One region of the Priestia sp. SIMBA_032 genome, then DNA from elsewhere that is predicted to be linked to it. Evidence: riboswitches for the same ligand, from Rfam matches in the RefSeq annotation. Region 1 holds a riboswitch; each other region holds the start of a gene.
The links. Region 1 has a riboswitch for S-adenosylmethionine ahead of SB717_RS02705 (bifunctional homocysteine S-methyltransferase/methylenetetrahydrofolate reductase). Riboswitches for the same ligand answer to the same signal wherever they lie in the genome.

Region 1 (5,135 bases):
CTTACGCCAAGAATAGTCAGGCAATCAGGCAGGGCTTCTTTAATCATTTTAATTCCCTTAACTGTTTCTTCAGCGGAACCAATATATTGTTCATCACCAGTTCCTACAGGAAACACAAGAGGGTCAAAAATAATATCTTTCGGATTAAAGCCATGTTTTTCAACAAGCAAATCATGTGAGCGTTTAGCAATCTCCACTTTTCGTTCTGCAGTAACGGCCATTCCTGTTTCATCGATTGTGCCGACAACCAGAGCTGCACCGAATTTTTTTACTAACGGTAAGATTGCATCAAAACGCTCTTCACCATCTTCTAAGTTAATGGAGTTAATAATGACCTTACCTTGTGAATACGTTAAAGCTTTTTCAATGACTTTCTCGTCGGTTGAATCGATTACAAGAGGAACCTTTACTTTCTTTACAACTTCTTGAATAAATTCCTCCATGTCTTCCATTTCTTCACGGTCTGGATCTGCTAAGCAAATATCAATAACGTGAGCACCATTTTTAACTTGAGCACGCGCAATTTCAGATGCTTCTTCAATTTTTCCTTCCGCAATCAGACGCTTGAACTTGCGAGAACCGATTACATTCGTACGTTCTCCTACAAAAAGAGGGCGCATAGACTCGTCATATACAAGCGGTTCAATACCGGTTACAGCATGGTTATGCTCGGAGCGATCAAGCGAACGAGGCGCAACCTCTTTTACCGCTTCCGCCAGTGCTTTAATATGAGCAGGCGTTGTACCACAGCATCCGCCTACAAAGTTCAGCCAGCCTTTATCAGCAAACCCTTTAATTTTTTGAGCAAGCAGCTCAGGGGATTCATGATAATTGCCTTCTTCATCCGGAAGTCCGGCGTTTGGATAACAACTAACTGCTGAAGTGGCTAGGTCTGAAAGAGAGCGAATATGATCTGTCATAAATTCAGGGCCTGTCGCGCAGTTAAGTCCGACTGAAAGTGGCTTCATGTGTTCCAGTGATAAGTAAAAAGATTCGATATCTTGACCAGCGAGAGTTGTTCCCATAGGCTCAATTGTTCCTGAAATCATAATAGGAACTTCGGTTTTTAGTTTTTCAAACGCCGCTGTAATCCCTAGAAACGCGGCTTTTACGTTCAGCATGTCTTGACAGGTTTCGACTAAAAGCAAGTCAACGCCGCCGTCTAACAAACCTCGAGCTTGCTCTTCGTACGATTCTACTAACTCAGGGAATGTAATGCCTCCGGTAACAGAGAGAGTTTTAGTGGTAGGACCGATAGCTCCAGCTACGAACCTAGGCCATTCGGGAGTTGAATACTTATCGCGGGCTGCACAAGCAAGCTTCACAGCTTCGATATTCAATTCATACGCCAAGTGACCTAAATCGTATTCATCAAGTACGGTAGATGTTGAGCCAAACGTATTGGTTTCAATGATGTCAGCACCTGCTGCAAAGTACTCTTCATGAATGCGCTGAATCACATGAGGCGCTGTTCGAGTCAAATATTCGTTACAGCCTTCATATTCTTCGCCGCCAAAATCTTCAGCGGTTAAATCAGCATCTTGAATCATCGTTCCCATTGCTCCATCGATGACGAGTATTCGCTTCTTTAGTTGTTGTTCGATAAGTGAGCTCATTTATATCTTCCTTTCTGATGTAACAAGTTGCTTGTCATGAATATAACGTGTTAGAATTTCGGTCATTTCATAGCGCATAAACGGCGTAATTAAGTAGATACCGTCAAATAGCTCATATGCCGTATCAATTAAGTTTTTGGCAATTGCAAGACCTTCGACTTCACCGCGGATTCGATCACTTCCCGTTGCGTCCATGCGTTCTAGAATACCTTCTGATAATTTAATTCCAGGTACTTCATGGTGAATAAATCGAGCATTTCTTGCGCTTGTTAACGGCATGATCCCAATGTATACCGGTGTTGTTAAATGTTTGGTTGCTTCATATACCTCTTCAATTTGCTTAGTTGAATAGAGAGGCTGAGTAATAAAATAGTGAGCCCCGCAGTCGATTTTCTTTTCCAAACGCTGAACAGCTCGGTCTAAGTGACGCACGTTTGGGTTAAAGGCAGCTGCAATGGAAAAATTGGTTTTTTGACCAAGCGGTTTACCGGAATAAGATAGTCCTTCATTAAACTGAGCGATTAAACTAATCAAGTCAAATGAAGATAAATCGTAGACCGAAGTGGCGCCAGGGAAATCGCCAACTTTTGACGGATCACCGGTAATTGCAAGTACTTGATTCATTCCTAGCGTATGAAGTCCCATTAAATGAGATTGAAGTCCAATTAAATTTCGGTCGCGACAGGTAATATGAATAAGCGGTCGTGCTTTTGTTTCTTGCTGCATCAGTGTTGCCATTGCCAAGTTGCTGATGCGAGGTGAGGCAAGAGAATTATCAGCTAATGTAATAGCATCTACGCCGACTTTATCAAGTGTTTTTGCGCCTTCTAAAAATTTAGTCGGACCAAGCTGTTTAGGCGGATCTAGCTCGACGATAACCGAGCGGCGCTTCTTCACAATTTCATGCATATGAGGTTTATCCTGCTGCTCACGCTCTTGAACCGTAACGGCTGGTCTCATTTTAACGACTTTGCTTGTAATCGGAGGCAGGTCTTTTAAGGCAGATGACATTGCGCGTACGTGAGCTGGTGTTGTACCGCAGCATCCTCCAATTAAGCGAACCCCTTGTTCGCGGAATAAACGCGCGCTTTCTACAAAGTAGTCTTCATTCGTTTCATATTCCAGCTTTCCTTCCACATACGCCGGAAGGCTGGCGTTAGGGTAAGCAGATAAGAAAGCACGATCAGGAAGCGGTACTTCTTCAAGAGACTGAATCATATGATAAGGACCTAAACGGCAGTTTAGCCCGACAACATCTGCTCCCAACGCTTCTAATTCTTTTAATGCATCTGCTAAAGGACGGCCATCTTGCAGTACGCCGATATCATGCAGGGAAACGTGGGTAATAATAGGCTTATCCGTTTCTTTTCTTGCCAGGGTAAGAACGGTCTTTAATTCTTCAAAATCATAGTATGTTTCAAATAAAAGGCCATCCACGCCTTCATTTAAAAGCCAAAACATTTGTTCACGAATGCTTCGCTTAACCTCTTCTAAACTAATAGCGTTTTTTTGGAAAGAACGAATTCCGCCGAGTGTACCAACCACGTAAGCCTGATCTTTTGCAGCTTGTTTCGCTAATTTTACACCAGCAACATTGATGTCTTTGACTGAATCTTCTAATCCATAACGGGCAAGTTTTTGATAATTAGCAGCGTACGTATTTGTTTGAATAACGTTTGCACCAGCTTCTACATAGGCTCTGTGAATACGAGAAACCTCTTCTGGTTTGGTGATGTTTAGTTCTTCAAAGCAGCTGTCAATACCGTGTGAGTAAAGGAGGGTACCAGTGGCACCATCCCCAATTAAAATTTTAGACTTTAAATCTTCAAGTAACCCCATGTCAAAACCTCCTTAAATTGTTCCGCTTCTATTTCACGAGTGATTCGTTTTATGCAATATGCCGATAAAATAGAAAAAGTCTTCTTAAGAAGAAGACTTTTTTCGCCTTCTTATCTTCCAAGCAATAAATTGCTTGCTGGATTTAGCACCATGTCTCTAACGACTGGTTGCTGAGGTTTCAAAGGGCCAGTCCCTCCACCTCTCATGATAAGAATCAATTGTATATAATTGAAACATATTTTTTTGAATAGAAAGAATACTTATTTAATAATTTATCTGATTTTTAGAAATTATACAACAGTAAATTGTGAATTTCCAGCAAATATTGAGGAAAATTTAAAAGCTAAAGGGAAAATATCCGTATATTTTGTTTGAAAATGACTGTTATGTTAGGGGTTAAGGAGTTTTTTGTGAGAAATACAAAAAGAAAAGGAAAAATAAAAAATGAACGCAAAGGCATAAGCGCTGGGAAATGCATAGATTTACACGTAAAAAGGCTCGTCTTTTTTTAACCCTTTCTACATATAGTGAACTATGAAGGGTAGAAGGGTGATGGGCATGAAAAGGTGGAAACTCACGCTGCAGGTTGCTGCTACGTATGTAGGCACCGTTGTAGGAGCCGGTTTTGCAACAGGCAAGGAAATCGTTCAATTTTTTACACAGTACGGGGAACTTGGAATGGTTGGAATTTTGGTCAGCGGCTTGTTTTTTATTTGGCTAGGTTCGAAAATGATGCTGCTTTCGCACGCAATTGGGGCTTCTTCTTATCAGCAGCTTAATACATATTTATTTGGTGATGTGCTTGGAAAAGCGGTAAACGGTGTAATGATTGTCATTTTATTTGGAGTAACTTCAGTCATGCTAGCGAGTACGGGGGCAATAGGAAAAGAACAGTTTGGGCTGTGGCCTCCTGTTGGGATGATTTTTACAATTGTTTTAACTTATATATTTATCGCAAGAGGAATTAACGGTATTTTAATGGTTAATTCTCTTGTTGTCCCGATGATGCTTTCATTTGCTTTTATCATCTTTGTGCCAAATATCAGCTATTTCTCACTGATTCAAACGAAGCCGGATTTAACGCTTGTCACACAGTGGAAGTGGGCGGTTAGTCCCTTTTTATACATTTCCCTAAATCTAGCTTTGGCTCAAGCCGTTTTGGTTCCATTAGGAAGCTCCGTGAAAGATAGGAGCGTGATTAAAAAAGGGGCCGTAATAGGAGGATGCGTACTTACGTTTATGCTTGTTTCTACTCATCTTGCCCTTTCCAATTTGCCTTATTCATTTCAACTTGATATTCCGATGAGTGCCGTTGTTAAAAATATCTCAGCGTGGGTGAATGTTTTATTTACGGTAGTTGTGTTAGGTGAGATTTTTACTACATTGATTGGAAATGTATTTGGAATCGCTAAGCAGCTTCAGTCATTTCTTCCCCTGAATGACAAACAAGCTTTTGCGTTTATTATCTTGGCTTGCTTTATTATTGGGCAATTCGGATATGCCCAGCTTCTTGGGTTTCTGTATCCGATATTTGGCTATATTGGACTAGCTTTTGTATGGATGCTATGTATTAAAAAAGAAAAAATAAGCTAAAAGCCGGGTTTTAAAGAACAGATGTGAAAAAACGAAGTTAAATGATGTGACAAGTCGATTTTACTTTGCTATAATGTAAAACAAATA
Region 2 (5,135 bases), on a different contig from region 1:
GGCGTCACGGATATGGTATTGACATATGAAGAAAGAGAAGATTTAAGAAGAATGATGAAGCGGGTGATTGGAGGAACTCCTTCTAAATATCCTGAAAGATACGAATGGAGGACACCTTTGCATCGTGCTCATCTAGTCGAGCCGCCGGTCTTGCTTATTCATGGTTTAGAAGATAAAAACGTGTCGATTGATCATTCCTATCAGCTCGAATCTAAACTAAAGAAGTCCAATAAAAAAGTTACCAGCTGGTATTTTGAAAACTTTCCACATGCTTTTCCACCAAAAGAAAACCGAGAAACGGTAAAGAAGTTAACGAAGTGGATGAAAGCGCAATAAAAGATATGCTACGATAGAAAAAACAAGTAGAATAACAGTGAGGAGTGAGAAAAAATGGGGATGCCGCTAGAATTAAATACAATGATTGTGACAAAAGGCAACGAAAAGCGTGTAACAGATAACATTTTTCAAGTTGAGAAAAAAGGATATCGCTTGTATCCTTTAGATATTCCATTAAACATTCACAAAACGAAAAATGGAGAATGTATTGGAACTGCTGTTGTGCGTAAGGTAGAAATGGAGCAGGAAAAAACCATTGTCACATATGAACTGACAAAATTACATTCGACTAACTAAAAAACCGATCGTCTATAAGACGATCGGTTTTTTATTAGACTCTAGGTCCGCCTAATGTTGAAATGTCAGATGCTACATCATTAAAACGCTTGAAGTTTGCTTTGAATTTAGCGGCAAGCTCAGTTGCTTTTTGGTTATAAGCTGTTGCATCGTTCCACGCTTTAGAAGGCTGAAGCACTTCATCAGGAACTCCCGGAACATGAGTTGGAATTGATAAACCAAAAATAGCATCTGTTACTGTTTCAGTATTAGCTAGTTCTCCTTCAAGAGCTGCTTGAACCATAGCTCGAGTGTAACTTAACTTCATTCGTTCACCCACGCCGTATTCACCGCCGGTCCATCCAGTGTTTACAAGGTAGACATTTACGTTATGTTCATCGATTTTCTTTCCTAGCATTTCTGCATAAGTTGTTGGAGCAAGAGGTAAGAAAGGCTCACCAAAGCATGTAGAGAAAGTGGCCTGTGGCGATGTTACGCCGCGTTCTGTTCCAGCTAATTTACTAGTGTATCCGCTCAGAAAATGGTACATCGCTTGTTCTTTTGTAAGCTTGCTGATTGGAGGCAAGACGCCGAAGGCATCAGCAGTTAAAAAGACAATAGCTGTAGGGTGCCCAGCAACGCTTGGCAATACCGTATTATCAATAGAGTCAATTGAATAAGCAGCACGAGTATTTTCTGTTAAACTATTATCATTGTAATCTGCTACTTTCGTATTTTGATTTAACACTACATTTTCCAGTACGGCTCCGAAGCGAATTGCATTAAAAATTTGCGGTTCTTTTTCTTCGGAAAGCTGAATGCACTTCGCGTAGCAGCCTCCTTCAATATTAAATACACCAGAGCTTGACCAACCGTGCTCATCATCTCCTATTAAACGACGGTTTGCATCAGCAGAAAGCGTTGTTTTACCCGTTCCAGATAAGCCAAAGAATAATGCAACGTCACCTTCTTCTCCTACGTTAGCAGAACAGTGCATGGATAGAATATTGTTTTGAGGAAGCAAGAAGTTCATCACTGAGAAAATAGATTTTTTCATTTCACCAGCGTATTCAGTTCCTCCAATTAGCACAATGCGTCGCTCTAATGAAAGAATAATGAAGGTTTCAGAATTTGTCCCGTCTGTTTCAGGATCAGCTTTGAACGTTGGAGCTGCTACAATTGTAAACGGCTTCACATCATCATTTATTTTTTGTTCAGCTGAAGGGCGAATGAATAACTGCTGAGCGAATAGGTTGTGCCATGCAAATTCATTAACTACTTGAATTGGTAACTGATACTTTTTATCAGCTCCAGCATATCCATTAAAAACAAAAAGTTCATCCTGCTTCTTTAAGTGGGTTAAGACTTTTTTGTATAGCGCATCGAATCGCTGAGCAGAAATTGGCTGATTGACGGGTCCCCATTCAACCGTTTTTGAAGATACAGCATCGCTTACAATAAATTTATCCAAAGGAGAGCGACCTGTATATTTTCCGGTTTCGACTGACACAGCACCTGTAGAAGTCAGCGTTCCTTCACGTCGAGCTAGAATTTTTTCAACAAGTTGTGGAACAGATAATTGGTGTTTTGTTGTTTTTAATTGAAGCAAACCATTTAATTCGATAGACATATCAACAGTACTCATGTGCACTACCTTCCTTTTTTAGCTATTATTTATTCATTAATGTTTGAAATTTATAATTAGTATAACACATTTATTTAATTATTCTATACTATTTAACTAAAAATGTTTGTGTATTATAAAAAAATGTACGTTATACCTATTTTAGACACATGTATATGTGCTAGGAGCGAAAAAAGTGAAGCTATTTCAAGTGAAAGCCTTTTTTTAATCTGTCTTGTTAACCAAACTTCGTGATCATTCTTAATAAGGTATACTATTTTTAAATTTGAGTATGTTACATTAAAACCGATTCAAACATAAAGAGATGATTTCCATTTGAATGTTGTTGACAGTGAAGCGCTTTTTCATGTATTATATGTCCTTGAACGGATACTCTCTTATCCCGAGCTGGTGGAGGGACAGGCCCTGTGAAACCCAGCAACCATCGTCATTTTTTTTGTGTAGGCGATAAGGTGCTAACCTGATGCAAGGGCACAACCTTGATCGATAAGAGTGAAAGGCTTATGTAGAATTTGATACCTTTCCTCGATACAAGGAAAGGTTTTTTTATATTTTTTAACGTGTAATGAAAATAAGGGAATGAGTACCGTATCACAATGTATCGTATTTATAAGGAGGAAAACTGATGTCAACACAACGTCGTCTGTTCACGTCAGAATCTGTTACAGAGGGACATCCCGATAAAATTTGTGACCAAATTTCTGACTCAATTCTTGATGCTATCCTAGCAAAGGATCCAAATGCTCGTGTTGCTTGTGAAACAAGCGTAACAACTGGTTTAGTTTTAGTAAGTGGTGAAATTACAACTTCTACTTACGTGGATATTCCTAAAACAGTTCGTGAAACAATTAAAGGAATTGGCTATACTCGTGCAAAATACGGATTTGATGCTGAAACTTGTGCAGTATTAACATCTATCGACGAGCAGTCAGCTGATATCGCTGCTGGTGTAGACCAAGCGTTAGAAGCACGTGAAGGTCAAATGTCCGATGAAGAAATCGAAGCAATCGGAGCTGGAGACCAAGGGTTAATGTTTGGTTATGCATGTAACGAAACAAAAGAATTAATGCCTCTTCCAATTTCATTAGCTCATAAACTTGCTCGCCGTCTAACAGAAGTACGTAAAGAAGAGATTCTTCCTTACCTTCGCCCAGATGGTAAAACACAAGTAACAGTTGAATATGATGAAAACAACAAACCTGTTCGCATCGATACAATTGTTATTTCAACTCAGCATCACCCAGAAGTAACGTTAGAGCAAATTCAACGTAACTTAAAAGAATATGTTATTAATCCAGTTGTTCCAAATGAGTTAATTGATGAAAATACAAAGTATTTCATTAACCCAACAGGACGTTTCGTAATCGGCGGCCCTCAAGGAGATGCTGGTTTAACTGGTCGTAAAATTATCGTTGATACTTACGGCGGATATGCTCGTCACGGCGGCGGTGCATTCTCTGGTAAGGACGCAACAAAAGTAGACCGTTCAGCAGCTTATGCAGCTCGTTATGTTGCGAAAAACATTGTAGCGGCTGATCTTGCTGATAAATGTGAAGTACAGCTAGCATATGCAATTGGTGTTGCACAGCCAGTATCTATTTCAGTTGATACATTCGGTACAGGAAAAGTTTCTGAAGAAGTACTAGTAGATGTAGTACGCAAAAACTTTGACCTACGTCCAGCAGGCATCATTAAAATGCTTGATTTACGTCGCCCAATTTATAAGCAAACAGCAGCTTACGGTCACTTTGGCCGTACAGATGTGGAGCTTCCTTGGGAGTTCACAGACAAAGCTGAAGCATTAAAAACTCAAGCTTTAGCTAAATAATAAAAAAATCTCCGTGAAAACGGAGATTTTTTTTATGCCCATTGAATGCCTTCAGCAGATTTTTCTACGACATCTTCATATTCTGAAAGCAAATGCTGAAAAATGGCGTCCCATGATTGAGTAAGAGCATAGTGTCTCGCTGCATGGCCAAAGTGAAGCCGCTGGTGCAAATCATCGAGTAAACTTGTAATAGCCGAACTGAATTCTTCTAAGGAGTGAGGTTTGCAAAGGTAGCCGTTTCGCCCGTGCTGAACCATCTGTTTAACTCCTCCTGCATTTGCTGCCACCACAGGAGTTCCAGAAGCAAGAGATTCCAGTACGACATTTCCGAAGGTTTCTGTTTCTGAAGGAAAAACAAACAAATCAGATGACGAGTAGATATGAGCAAGTTGCTTACCTTCAAGAAAGCCTGTAAATGTCATATGCTCAGATGCTTGCTGCTGCATTTGTTCTTTTAAAGGGCCGTCTCCCACAATAACCCAGTGAATTTGATGGCGGATATGATCAGGTAAAGCTCGTGCGATTTTTATTAAAAAATCAGCGTTCTTTTCTTTAGCTAATCTTCCTACATACGTTAAGATGTAGGGTTTTTTAATATTATATTTAATACGAATATCAAAGCGGTCATAGTGGGGATGAAATAATTTATGATTTACTCCCCGCGACCAAATAGCTACGTTGTGAAATCCTTGTTCTTCTAGCTGCTGTTTGGTCACTTCGGAGGGGACAAATATTTTTTGTGCAGGTTTATAAAACCATTTCATATATTTTTGCAGTGGTACACGCATTTTTTCAAGTTCATAGTGAGATAAATAATCATCAAAATTGGTATGATAAGAGCCGACAAGAGGAACACCTAATCTTTTCCCGTAATAGGAGCCGCAAAGCCCCATTGTAAAAGGAGTGGCCAAATGAATGAGAGAAGGGTTGAATTCCTGCAGCTGCTTTTTAATTTTTAGAACGTTTGGCAATGAAAAGCGGCTGTTTGGATAAAGGAAAAACGGCATGCTGGGCGAGCGGTGAACATACGTTGAAAATGACTGATCATGA
Region 3 (5,135 bases), 520 kb from region 1:
AAATTTACCGTACGTTGACTTAAGTACCCACATTGACACAGTAAAAAACGGTCCCCAAGTCCATACATCTTCACCAGGGATTTTTGGATGTATACTTTGTCCAAATGTCCAAAAGCGCTTCCTCTTGGCATAAGAATTAAGATATTTGGTTACTATACCAATAGCAATTGATGCAGGAAAAAAGCGTTTAAATTCATTACGCTTCATAAATAAAAAAGTTGACCATCAAGTTATAACTAATAGGATCAAAAATAGTCTATTTTTTTTCATATCATATACACTTCTATATTTATAAGGTGCACATTTATTTTAAAAACAAACATGTAATTACTTGACATTTATTGCTCTAATTATTTCATTTAAGGAACACGGAAACACACTAGAAAAACTATCTGGTTCTAAAAGCCTAGACGTTGCTGAACTCAATGATGGATCCTATGTACAGCTTTTATAAGAAGAACTAATGCAGCTGGATATATTATAGAAAACATGCGTTAGGTCATGGAAAGTTTTAATTTTTTCACATGGTATAATTATTAGAAATTATATCTCATAAATAGCGCAAAGTGATCAATATTGTGTGTATGAAAATTGCAGTGTTTCCGTTATTAGTTACATAAATCGTTGGAGCAGGGTCGTAAAATTTGCTGACACTCATTATAGAGAAAAAGGGAGTAAGTATTTAATGAATCAACGTAAGATTCTAATACAACGTCCGTAAAAGTATACATTTTTATTTAACATGATGTGCCTTTTTGAAACATATAAAAAAGAAAACCCTTGAGAGGAAAGGGTTTTCTTTATGAAATATGCAAATTTTTATAAGTTATTGATAGGATAGGCATTCTGCAAATCAAGTCAATGAAAGCAATGTATAAAAAATGCAGCTTATAGCTATAGACCCTTATTAAAAAATGGTATGCTAGGTACAAAATGAAAAAATCTATGTCCCTGTTAAAAAGAAACCCTATATTTAAATAATGGGGGTGCTCTTATACAGTAAAATTTGTATGACAATCTTTCAAATAATATGTTATACTAGCTATAGACCTAATCTTTCTTACATTTTAGTATAGAAAACCTAAATTCCCAAGGAGCACCCTTATTCTTCAAAACCATTAACGATGAGGGTGCTTTTTCCTGTCTTAAAAGTTAACGGTAGGAATTCCTTTCTGTTAAATAAATAGATATTTATACTAACCGATATTTCTGATTTTTTAATCTTTTAATTGACAAGCTAGAGAAACACGTGTAGTATTGTCCCTAGTTAAATAAATTGAATATTCTTATCTCGAGAGGTGGAGGGACTGGCCCTAGGAAGCCTCGGCAACAGACTGTTAAAGTACTGTGCCAATTCCAGTAGCAATTTGCTTGAAGATAAGAAGAGAACCCATAACGATTATTAACCTCTTCTTATTTTTAAGAAGAGGTTTTTTATTTTAAAAAGAAAGAAGGAAACAAACTCATGACAAAGACACTAGTGAAGGCTCCATTTAAAGCTGATCACGTAGGCAGCTTTTTACGACCAACTACTCTCAAAGAAGCAAGAAAAGCGTATGCAAATGGTACAATTAATAAAGCAGATTTAAAATTTGTAGAGGACAAAGAAATTGAAAAGCTTGTCCAGAAGCAAATTGAAGTAGGTCTTAAATCTATCACGGACGGTGAATTTAGACGTTCTTGGTGGCATTTGGACTTCCTATCAGGCTTAGAAGGTGTAGAGCAGTTTGAGACAGAATATATCAGCCAATTCAAAGGTGCAAAAACCAAAAATAACGCAATTAAGGTAGTAGGTAAAGTGGACTTCAATCATCATTATATGGTGGAACATTTCACGTTTTTAAAAGAAGCTGTCGAACGACATGGTGATGGAAGCCAAGTCGCTAAATTCTCAATTCCAAGTCCAAACATGTTATTTACTCGAATTCAAGAAGATACATATTACAATGGAAACAGAGATCAATTTTATCATGATACTGTGGCTGCTTATCAGAAAGCGATTCAAGCCTTTTACGACGCAGGCTGCCGTTACCTACAATTAGACGATACTTCGTGGATTGATTTTGTTTCTGAAGACCGTATCAATACGGTTGTTGAGAAGCTGGGTATGGACGTAAAGGACATTATTGATACACGAGTAAGCTGCTTAAATGATGCTATTTCTAAAAAGCCTGAAGATATGATCATCACAATGCATATTTGTCGTGGAAACTTCAGATCTACGTACATCACAAGTGGTGGTTATGATACTATATCTGATGCTATCTTTGCTAACTTACATGTAGATGGACTTTTCCTTGAATATGATGATAACCGTTCAGGAGATTTTGAACCGTTAAAAAGCTTTACACGCAACAATCAAACCGTTGTATTAGGGTTAATAACATCTAAGTTTCCTACATTAGAAGAAGCTAAGATTATTAAGCAAAGAATTAAAGAAGCAAGCGGATATATTCCTTTAGAAAACTTGTCATTGAGTCCTCAATGTGGATTTGCGAGTACCGAAGAAGGAAACGAATTAACAGAAGAGGAACAGTGGAATAAAATTAAACATGTAATTCAAATTGCTCAAGATATCTGGGGAGCTAACTAAAGAGGAATATTTGTTATTTGCTTATAGGTTCGGTGGTGTCGAGCTCTCGTAGTTAGTTAGGCACTGTTTCTGCTGGCTTACTAACTTTTGAAAAGACTCTTTAAACCAACTAAGCTAAAAAAGTTTAAATTCGTCATTTTACTATTTATTTAGTTGGAAAATGGAGATCTAATTCTTCATTAACAAATTTTTCTATCTAAAGTTGTAATATTAATAATGCAGAAATGAACAAATTCTTAAATAGTAGAAGAGGCCTGTATCTAAGGGTATACCGACTTGTCTTTTAACTAACATAAGATAAAGGAGCAAAAACAGCATTTTTCTGATTTTGCTCCTTTTATTACACTCAAAATATATTCACTCGTATTTCTTTAAAATAATAACAGCATTATGACCTCCAAATCCAAAAGAATTAGATAAACCAGTATTTATTTTCACCTGGCGAGCAATGGCTGGCACATAGTCTAAATCACATAATGGATCAGGAGTTTCTAAGTTAATTGTTGGAGGAACGATGCTCTCCTTAAGGCTCATTGCCAAAGCAATTGCTTCAATTCCACCAGCTGCTCCTAGCATATGACCAACCATTGATTTATTAGCTGTTATTGGAATCTGATAAGCTTGTTTTCCAAATAGGGCCTTAATAGCCCTGGTTTCAGAGATGTCACCTACCTTTGTACTTGTGGCATGAGCACTAATAACATCAATTTCCTCAAGAGGTATGTTTGCATTTCTTAAAGCTGCTTTCATTGCAAGATAAGCACCTTTACCCTCTGGATGTGTAGCAACCATATGGTGTGCGTCTGAACTTGCACCGTATCCAATGACTTCTGCATGAATGTTTGCTCCTCTGCGTAAAGCATGAGATAGGGATTCTAAAATTAGAATTCCAGCTCCTTCTGACATGACAAACCCGTCACGCCCTTCATCAAATGGACGGCTAGCTTGAGTAGGATCATCATTTCTTGTTGATAATGCGGTAGCATTGCCAAAACTGGCTACTGATAAGTCTGTTATAGCAGCCTCTGTTCCACCCGCAAACACAGCATCCACTTCTCCAGAACGAATGAGTCTAAAGGCTTCCCCAATAGCAGTATTCCCAATAGCACAAGCAGAAACTGGTGACATAGAAGGACCCATTGCATTCCATTTGATGCTAATTTGTGCTGCAGCAGCATTAGTAATCATAGCTGGTACAAGAGTTGGACTGACTCTCCTAGGTCCTTTCTGTCTAAGTGCATCAATATTTTCAATTAAGGTTTCAATGCCGCCTATACCTGAACCTACGTATACACCTAACCGTTCTGGATTGATATCATTTAGATCTAATTTAGAATCTGACCAGGCTTGTTCAGCTGCAGCTAAAGCAAATTGGGAAAAGCGATCTAAACGCCTTGCTTCTTTCTTTCCTAAAATCTCATCTGCATCAAAATCTCGAACGACTCCTGCAATTTTTGCTTTATAATCAGCAGTATCAAATATATCTATAGAGGAGATACCAGACTCTCCTTTAATTAGATTGTTCCAAAATGTTCTAATGTCATTTCCAATAGGAGAGACCACTCCCATACCCGTAATCACAACTCTTTCCACTTTTCATCACTCCAAATCAATAATATACTTGTATTTTACAGTGCTTTTATCCTATTACAAGGGACTGTTTATCCTGGTATAACTACTACTAGGGTAAATTGGTATGATGAGGAGTTTTAAAAATGAACGATAAAACTAGACTTGAGGCTTTGTCTACATTCCTAAAAGCTAAACGTGCTCAAATTAAGCCAGAGACTATTGGGTTACCAGCTGGTACTCGAAGAAGAACACCCGGATTACGAAGGGAAGAAGTTGCACAATTAGCAGGGGTAAGTACCACTTGGTACACATGGTTAGAGCAAGGAAGAGATATAAAAGTTTCTTCTATCGTACTTGACTGTATTTCTACAGCTCTACAACTAAATAGCGATGAAAGAGACTATTTATATGATCTGGCACTAGAAACAAAGTTAGAAATTGATCATTCAAAAAAAGAACAATCAGAGCTTAGCCCTTCTTTAAAACGAATACTAGATGAATTAACCTATTGTCCGACTATCGTTACAGATCGACATTGTCATATTGTAGGCTGGAATTCCGCAGCTTCTCATGTTTTTCTAGATTTTCAACAAATCCCAAATGATCAAAGAAATCTAATTCAATTAGTATTCGCCCGAAAAGAATTAAAAACATTAGCTGTCAATTGGGAGCATTTTGCGAAAGGTTTTCTGTCTATTTTCCGTACCTATTATGGACACTATCTAGGCGATGAATGGTACAACCAGTTTATTAGTCATATGAGTCATTTACATCCGGAATTCCAGACCTTATGGAATGAAAGCCAAGTGAGTAAAGCTCCCGAAATGGTTATTGAATTTAGACATGCAAAGGCAGGGAAAATGTTATTTAATTTAACTTCCCTCCAAGTTCAAGGAGATATGGATTTGCGGTGTAGCATCTACACACCCGTAGAGGAAACGGATACGGAAAATAAGTTAAAGCGCTTAAT
Region 4 (5,135 bases), on a different contig from region 1:
CCCTCAGCAGTGGAAGTCGAAGCTGAAGTGTCTGAAATTGAAAGCGTAGCTGTGCATGAACAATCAGGCATTAAGCAGCTGTTTCAGAAAAAGTTTCGTCTAGCTTTAATTATCGGCGTCGGAATGGCAACTTTTCAGCAGATTCAAGGCTCAAACTCAATTGTTTATTATGCAACAAGCATTGCTCGCCAAGTTGGTTTAGCCCCGCAGGTAGCTGCTGGTTTTACGGTCATTGTTGGGGTAATCTTCGTCGTGACAACACTTATTTTTCTGCAGTTTGTTGATAGATTCAACCGCCGTACCATTCTTACGATTGGCGGCGCGGGTATGGCTCTTTCATTCTTTACACCGGCTATTCTAGGAGCGTTAGGCGTTAATGAAGTCGTTGTTAACTGGGTTACGTTAATTGCTCTTTGCTGCTTTATCCTTTGCTATGCGTTTTCTTGGGCGCCGCTTACGTGGATCATTGTAGGAGAAATTTTCCCGCTTTCTGTACGCGGAATCGGTGCTGGTATTTCATCTGCTTTTAACTGGACAGGATCGCTGGCAGTAGGGCTTGTGTTCCCAATTTTAGCTGATCAGTTTAGTCTGGGCGTTATCTTTTCAACGTTCGGGATCATTTGTATTCTCGGATTATTCTTCATACGTTTTGTAGTTGTTGAAACAAAAGGACGTAGCCTAGAACAAATTGAAACGGACATGGCAACTCGCTCTGAAAGAAATTCTTTAAGTCCGGTTGAGCGTAATAAATACGTCTAATTGTTGTTTAAATGTAAGAGGCTGCGATAAAAGTATGGTAGCCGAAGTGAAAAACGAACCACTGATCAAAGTGTTTGATTAGTGGTTCGTTTTTTTATGGTAAGCGCAGGTTTCATCTGTTGAGTTTCTTCTAGCAGTTGATTGGAGGGAAAGACGCAGACTCCTTCGGGAAAAGCGGAACAGGTGAGACCCCGCAGGAGCGTATGCGACGAGGAGGCTCACCGGACGCCCGCGGAAAGCGAAGTCTTGTACGGAAATCAACTGCGGTGTCACAAGCGATTCAGCTCATGTATTCCATGTGTCTTTAGAGTGGATTCATTTCGTTATGTCTCAACCTCTTTTGGAAAACCGTACATAACTCTTAACGAAACCTTGTAGCAGAAGGTTAAGTCAAGCGTTATAATAGATAATGAAGGATGATATATTCTCTATATTTGTCATATATTTGTATTACATATGTAACTGAAGAAAAACATTCACTTGATATACTGTTTAATGACTTAACTTTATCTTAAAATTTACAGTGAAATGCCTGTTTATAGAGGCTTGGAACATACACAGCAAATGGAGGAGCTATCATGGCAAACGAAAAGATGCAAGAAGGACTTAATCGTTTTATTAAGGAAGATTTAAATGACCTTTTAGGTAGACTGTTTCCCTTAATGGACCGAGAGTGTGCGGAAGAAAAGAGAATGCTTATTGAAACGGCGGTAGAGTACATCTATTCTTCAGGGTATCATCAAGGAGCAAAAGACTTGATCGAAACACATCGAAAAGATGATTACAAATTGTTAAGGCAAAAATTAGCGTCAACGCCTCCTGAAAACTGATTTTTTTGAAATTTCTTTTGACAACATAAATGTAAGGTGTTAAGATGACTCTACATTCAAAATATTATAAACAATCAAAACTCTTATTGAGAGAGGCGGAGGGACTGGCCCTGTGAAGCCCGGCAACCATTTAACAATCTTGTTGAAAAGGTGCTACATCCTGCAAAGCGTACAGCTTTGAAAAATAAGAGAGGATTTCATAGATACTATGCCTCTCTATTCGTGATAGAGAGGCTTTTTATTTTATGTGAATATGTTTTGAATGAACAATTTCATAGAAATGCATCAGGTGCTGTGTAACGAATGTACGCAGCTTAAAAGGGAAGATCGGTGAAAAGCCGGCGCGGTCCCGCCACTGTAATGGGGAGCAACTTATTAACCACTGTTTCATGCTGAAATGGGAAGGGATAGGAAGCGATGAACCTAAGTCAGGAGACCTGCCTGTTGTATGCACTTAAGCTCTACGGGATATAGAGAGGAGTGAGGAATACGTGTTGAGAAAAACAGACTATCTCAACTTTAGTTAAGTATGCGTATCATCTCTCTTTTCATTTCGAAAAGAGAGATTTTTTAGTTTATCGATAAAAAAATATACAGGGAGTGGAAAAAATGAGCAGTGTAAAAAGTTCAAATGTAGGTTATCCAAGAATTGGTGAAAAACGAGAATGGAAAAAAGCGCTTGAGCAGTTTTGGGCAGGGAAGCTAGAGAAAGATATCTTTCTACAGGAAATTGAAGCTCTTCGTCTTGGGCATCTGAAAAAACAGCATGACGCAGGAATTGAACTGATTCCAGTCGGAGATTTTAGCTTATACGATCACGTGTTAGATACAGCCGCTATGTTTGGTTTGGTGCCAAAGCGCTTTGAATATGACGGAGGACCGGTATCGCTTGAAACGTATTTTGACATCGCGCGAGGAACAAAAGGTGCGGTAGCCTCTACGATGACAAAATGGTTTAACACAAATTATCACTATATCGTACCAGAGCTTGAGGAATGTACGCCGGCACTTGTAGAAAATCGCCCGCTTCAATTTTACAAAGAAGCAAAACAGAAGCTGAATATTGAAGGCAAGCCCGTTATTTTAGGTCCAGTAACATTTGTAAAGCTGTCAAAAGGATATAAAGAAAGTGAGTTTAAAAAAGTAGTTGAACAATTTGTTCCTCTTTATGCAACTATCTTAGCGGAGCTGCAGGCAGAAGGAGTAGAGTGGGTACAAATAGATGAGCCGGTTTTATCTACAACGCTATCAAAAGAAGACCTGGCGCTTTACACAGAAGTCTATCAAACTTTGAAGGAAGCGGCACCGAATGTAAAAGTCATTTTGCAAACGTATTTTGACAGCGTTGATTACTATAAGGAAGTCGTGTCTCTTCCTGTTGAAGGAATCGGTTTAGACTTTGTGCATGACCGAGGCGAAAATCTCACGGCGCTTAATAAATATGGTTTTCCAACTGATAAAGTGCTGGCAGCAGGAGTGATTGACGGACGAAACATTTGGCGTGAAAATTTGGACGAGCAGCTTTTAACAATCAGTGAAATTGAAGAAGCCGTATCAAAAGACCGTTTGATTCTGCAGCCTTCATCAAGTCTGCTACATGTTCCTGTCACGGTGAAAAATGAAGAGACGATTGATCCAGTATTGAAAAATGCGCTCTCTTTTGCAGATGAAAAGCTGAAGGAAATTACGCTGTTAACGAAAGCGGTGCAGCAAGGAAAAGAAGCAATAGAAGAAGAAATAAGTGTAAGCAAACAGGCAATTCAAGCATTAAATGGATCATCTTTTCGAAATCATCAAGACGTGCAAAAAGAGCTGAAGCAGCTGCACAGCTATAAAGCAGAGCGACAAGCGCCGTTTGACGTACGTCAGCGCGTTCAGCAAGAAGCTTTTCAACTGCCGCTTCTTCCAACGACAACGATTGGAAGCTTTCCGCAAACAAAAGAAGTGCGAAAAGAGCGTCTAAAATGGCGTAAAGGCGAGTTAAGCGATGAAGCATATGAAGTGTACATTAGCGAGGAAATAAAAAAATGGATTGAAATTCAAGAAAACATCGGCTTAGATGTCCTTGTGCACGGAGAGTTTGAGCGTACGGATATGGTCGAATACTTCGGTGAGAAATTAGGAGGCTTTCAGTTTACGAAGTTTGGCTGGGTGCAATCTTACGGTTCTCGCTGCGTGAAGCCGCCGCTTATTTACGGAGATGTATCGTACGAGCAGGCAATGACGATCAAAGAAACGGTCTACGCACAGTCTCTAACCAATAAGCCGGTTAAAGGAATGCTGACGGGTCCGATTACGATTTTAAACTGGTCGTTTGTACGTGATGATATCCCGCGCTACGACGTGGCAAATCAAATTGCACTTGCTCTTAGAAAAGAAGTGGAAGCACTTGAAAGTCAGGGTATTTCAATGATTCAAGTAGATGAACCGGCGCTGCGTGAAGGGCTGCCGTTAAAACGAGAAAACTGGGAGAGCTACTTGAACGCCGCGGTGTATGCATTTAAGCTAGCCACTGTATCCGTGCAAAACGAGACGCAAATTCACACGCATATGTGCTATTCAGAATTCGAAGAGATTATTGATGCGATCAAAGCGCTTGATGCTGACGTGATTTCCATTGAAACGTCTAAAAGCCACGGTGAATTAATTTATGCGTTTGAAAAACATACGTACAATCAAGGAATCGGACTTGGTGTATATGATATCCACAGCCCGCGCGTACCGAAGCTTGAAGAGCTTCAGCGAAACATTGACCGCGCTCTGCAGGTACTTGATCCTGCATTATTTTGGATTAATCCCGACTGCGGTCTTAAAACAAGAGGAATCAGCGAGACGGTTGAAGCTTTAAAAGTGATGGTTGAGTCTGCAAAACAAACCAGACAAAATTTATTACAAAACGTTTAATAACAAGAAAGTAAAGACCAAGCAGTGTAAACGCTACACTGCTTGGTCTTATGGGTTTTTTAAAGGCCAAAAATATCCATTGACACTTCCCGTAGATTTTTGTATCTTTTTAAAGGTGTTTTTAAAATCAGGGAGGTACAACATGAGTAACAACAGCACGCAGCACGTTAAAATTGTAACAGCGGATCCATCAGCGCTAGGTCTATTCGGACTTGCCATGGTGACACTTGTTGCATCGTTTCAAAAGCTTGGGGTAACCGATGGTGTTTCATTGGTATTGCCATGGGCGATTTTTTTAGGCGGAATAGGACAGTTAATCGCGTCTATGCAAGATTTCAAACATAATAATACCTTCGGCGCAACTGCTTTTGGTGCCTTCGGGTTATTTTGGCTAGGTGTAGCTATGACATGGCTTATTCAGCTTGGAGCATTTGGGGAAGCGCTCGCAAAAGAAGCGGATCCGAAGCAGCTCGCATTCGCTTTTGTCGGCTACTTGATTTTCAGCGTTTTTATGACAGTTGGAGCAATGGGCACTCATAAAGTATTATTTATTATTTTTGTGTTAATTGATTTCTTATTCATTGGATTATCGCTAAGTACATTTGGTGTGGCATATGAATACACGCACTTACTAGCAGCAGT

Region 2: another riboswitch for S-adenosylmethionine. It lies ahead of metK (methionine adenosyltransferase); the one in region 1 lies ahead of SB717_RS02705 (bifunctional homocysteine S-methyltransferase/methylenetetrahydrofolate reductase).
Region 3: another riboswitch for S-adenosylmethionine. It lies ahead of SB717_RS00085 (5-methyltetrahydropteroyltriglutamate--homocysteine S-methyltransferase); the one in region 1 lies ahead of SB717_RS02705 (bifunctional homocysteine S-methyltransferase/methylenetetrahydrofolate reductase).
Region 4: another riboswitch for S-adenosylmethionine. It lies ahead of metE (5-methyltetrahydropteroyltriglutamate--homocysteine S-methyltransferase); the one in region 1 lies ahead of SB717_RS02705 (bifunctional homocysteine S-methyltransferase/methylenetetrahydrofolate reductase).

What each region holds. Positions count from the first base shown of each region.
Region 1 is NZ_JAWRXD010000001.1:535,743-540,877, reverse strand. Features, by position in the region: gene metH (methionine synthase) at 1-1,616, opposite strand, end outside; gene SB717_RS02705 (bifunctional homocysteine S-methyltransferase/methylenetetrahydrofolate reductase) at 1,617-3,455, opposite strand; SAM riboswitch class I at 3,563-3,669, opposite strand; gene SB717_RS02700 (YkvI family membrane protein) at 4,014-5,048, shown strand.
Region 2 is NZ_JAWRXD010000002.1:35,894-41,028, forward strand. Features, by position in the region: gene SB717_RS06140 (alpha/beta hydrolase family protein) at 1-336, shown strand, start outside; gene SB717_RS06145 (DUF2584 domain-containing protein) at 391-633, shown strand; gene pckA (phosphoenolpyruvate carboxykinase (ATP)) at 668-2,257, opposite strand; SAM riboswitch class I at 2,632-2,750, shown strand; gene metK (methionine adenosyltransferase) at 2,883-4,085, shown strand; gene SB717_RS06160 (glycosyltransferase family 4 protein) at 4,118-5,135, opposite strand, start outside.
Region 3 is NZ_JAWRXD010000001.1:17,076-22,210, reverse strand. Features, by position in the region: gene SB717_RS00090 (hypothetical protein) at 1-207, opposite strand, end outside; SAM riboswitch class I at 1,284-1,384, shown strand; gene SB717_RS00085 (5-methyltetrahydropteroyltriglutamate--homocysteine S-methyltransferase) at 1,466-2,593, shown strand; gene fabF (beta-ketoacyl-ACP synthase II) at 2,951-4,186, opposite strand; gene SB717_RS00075 (helix-turn-helix transcriptional regulator) at 4,309-5,135, shown strand, end outside.
Region 4 is NZ_JAWRXD010000014.1:63,136-68,270, forward strand. Features, by position in the region: gene SB717_RS25830 (sugar porter family MFS transporter) at 1-759, shown strand, start outside; gene SB717_RS25835 (hypothetical protein) at 897-1,067, shown strand; gene SB717_RS25840 (hypothetical protein) at 1,338-1,589, shown strand; SAM riboswitch class I at 1,670-1,780, shown strand; cobalamin riboswitch at 1,860-2,048, shown strand; gene metE (5-methyltetrahydropteroyltriglutamate--homocysteine S-methyltransferase) at 2,199-4,493, shown strand; gene SB717_RS25850 (acetate uptake transporter) at 4,636-5,135, shown strand, end outside.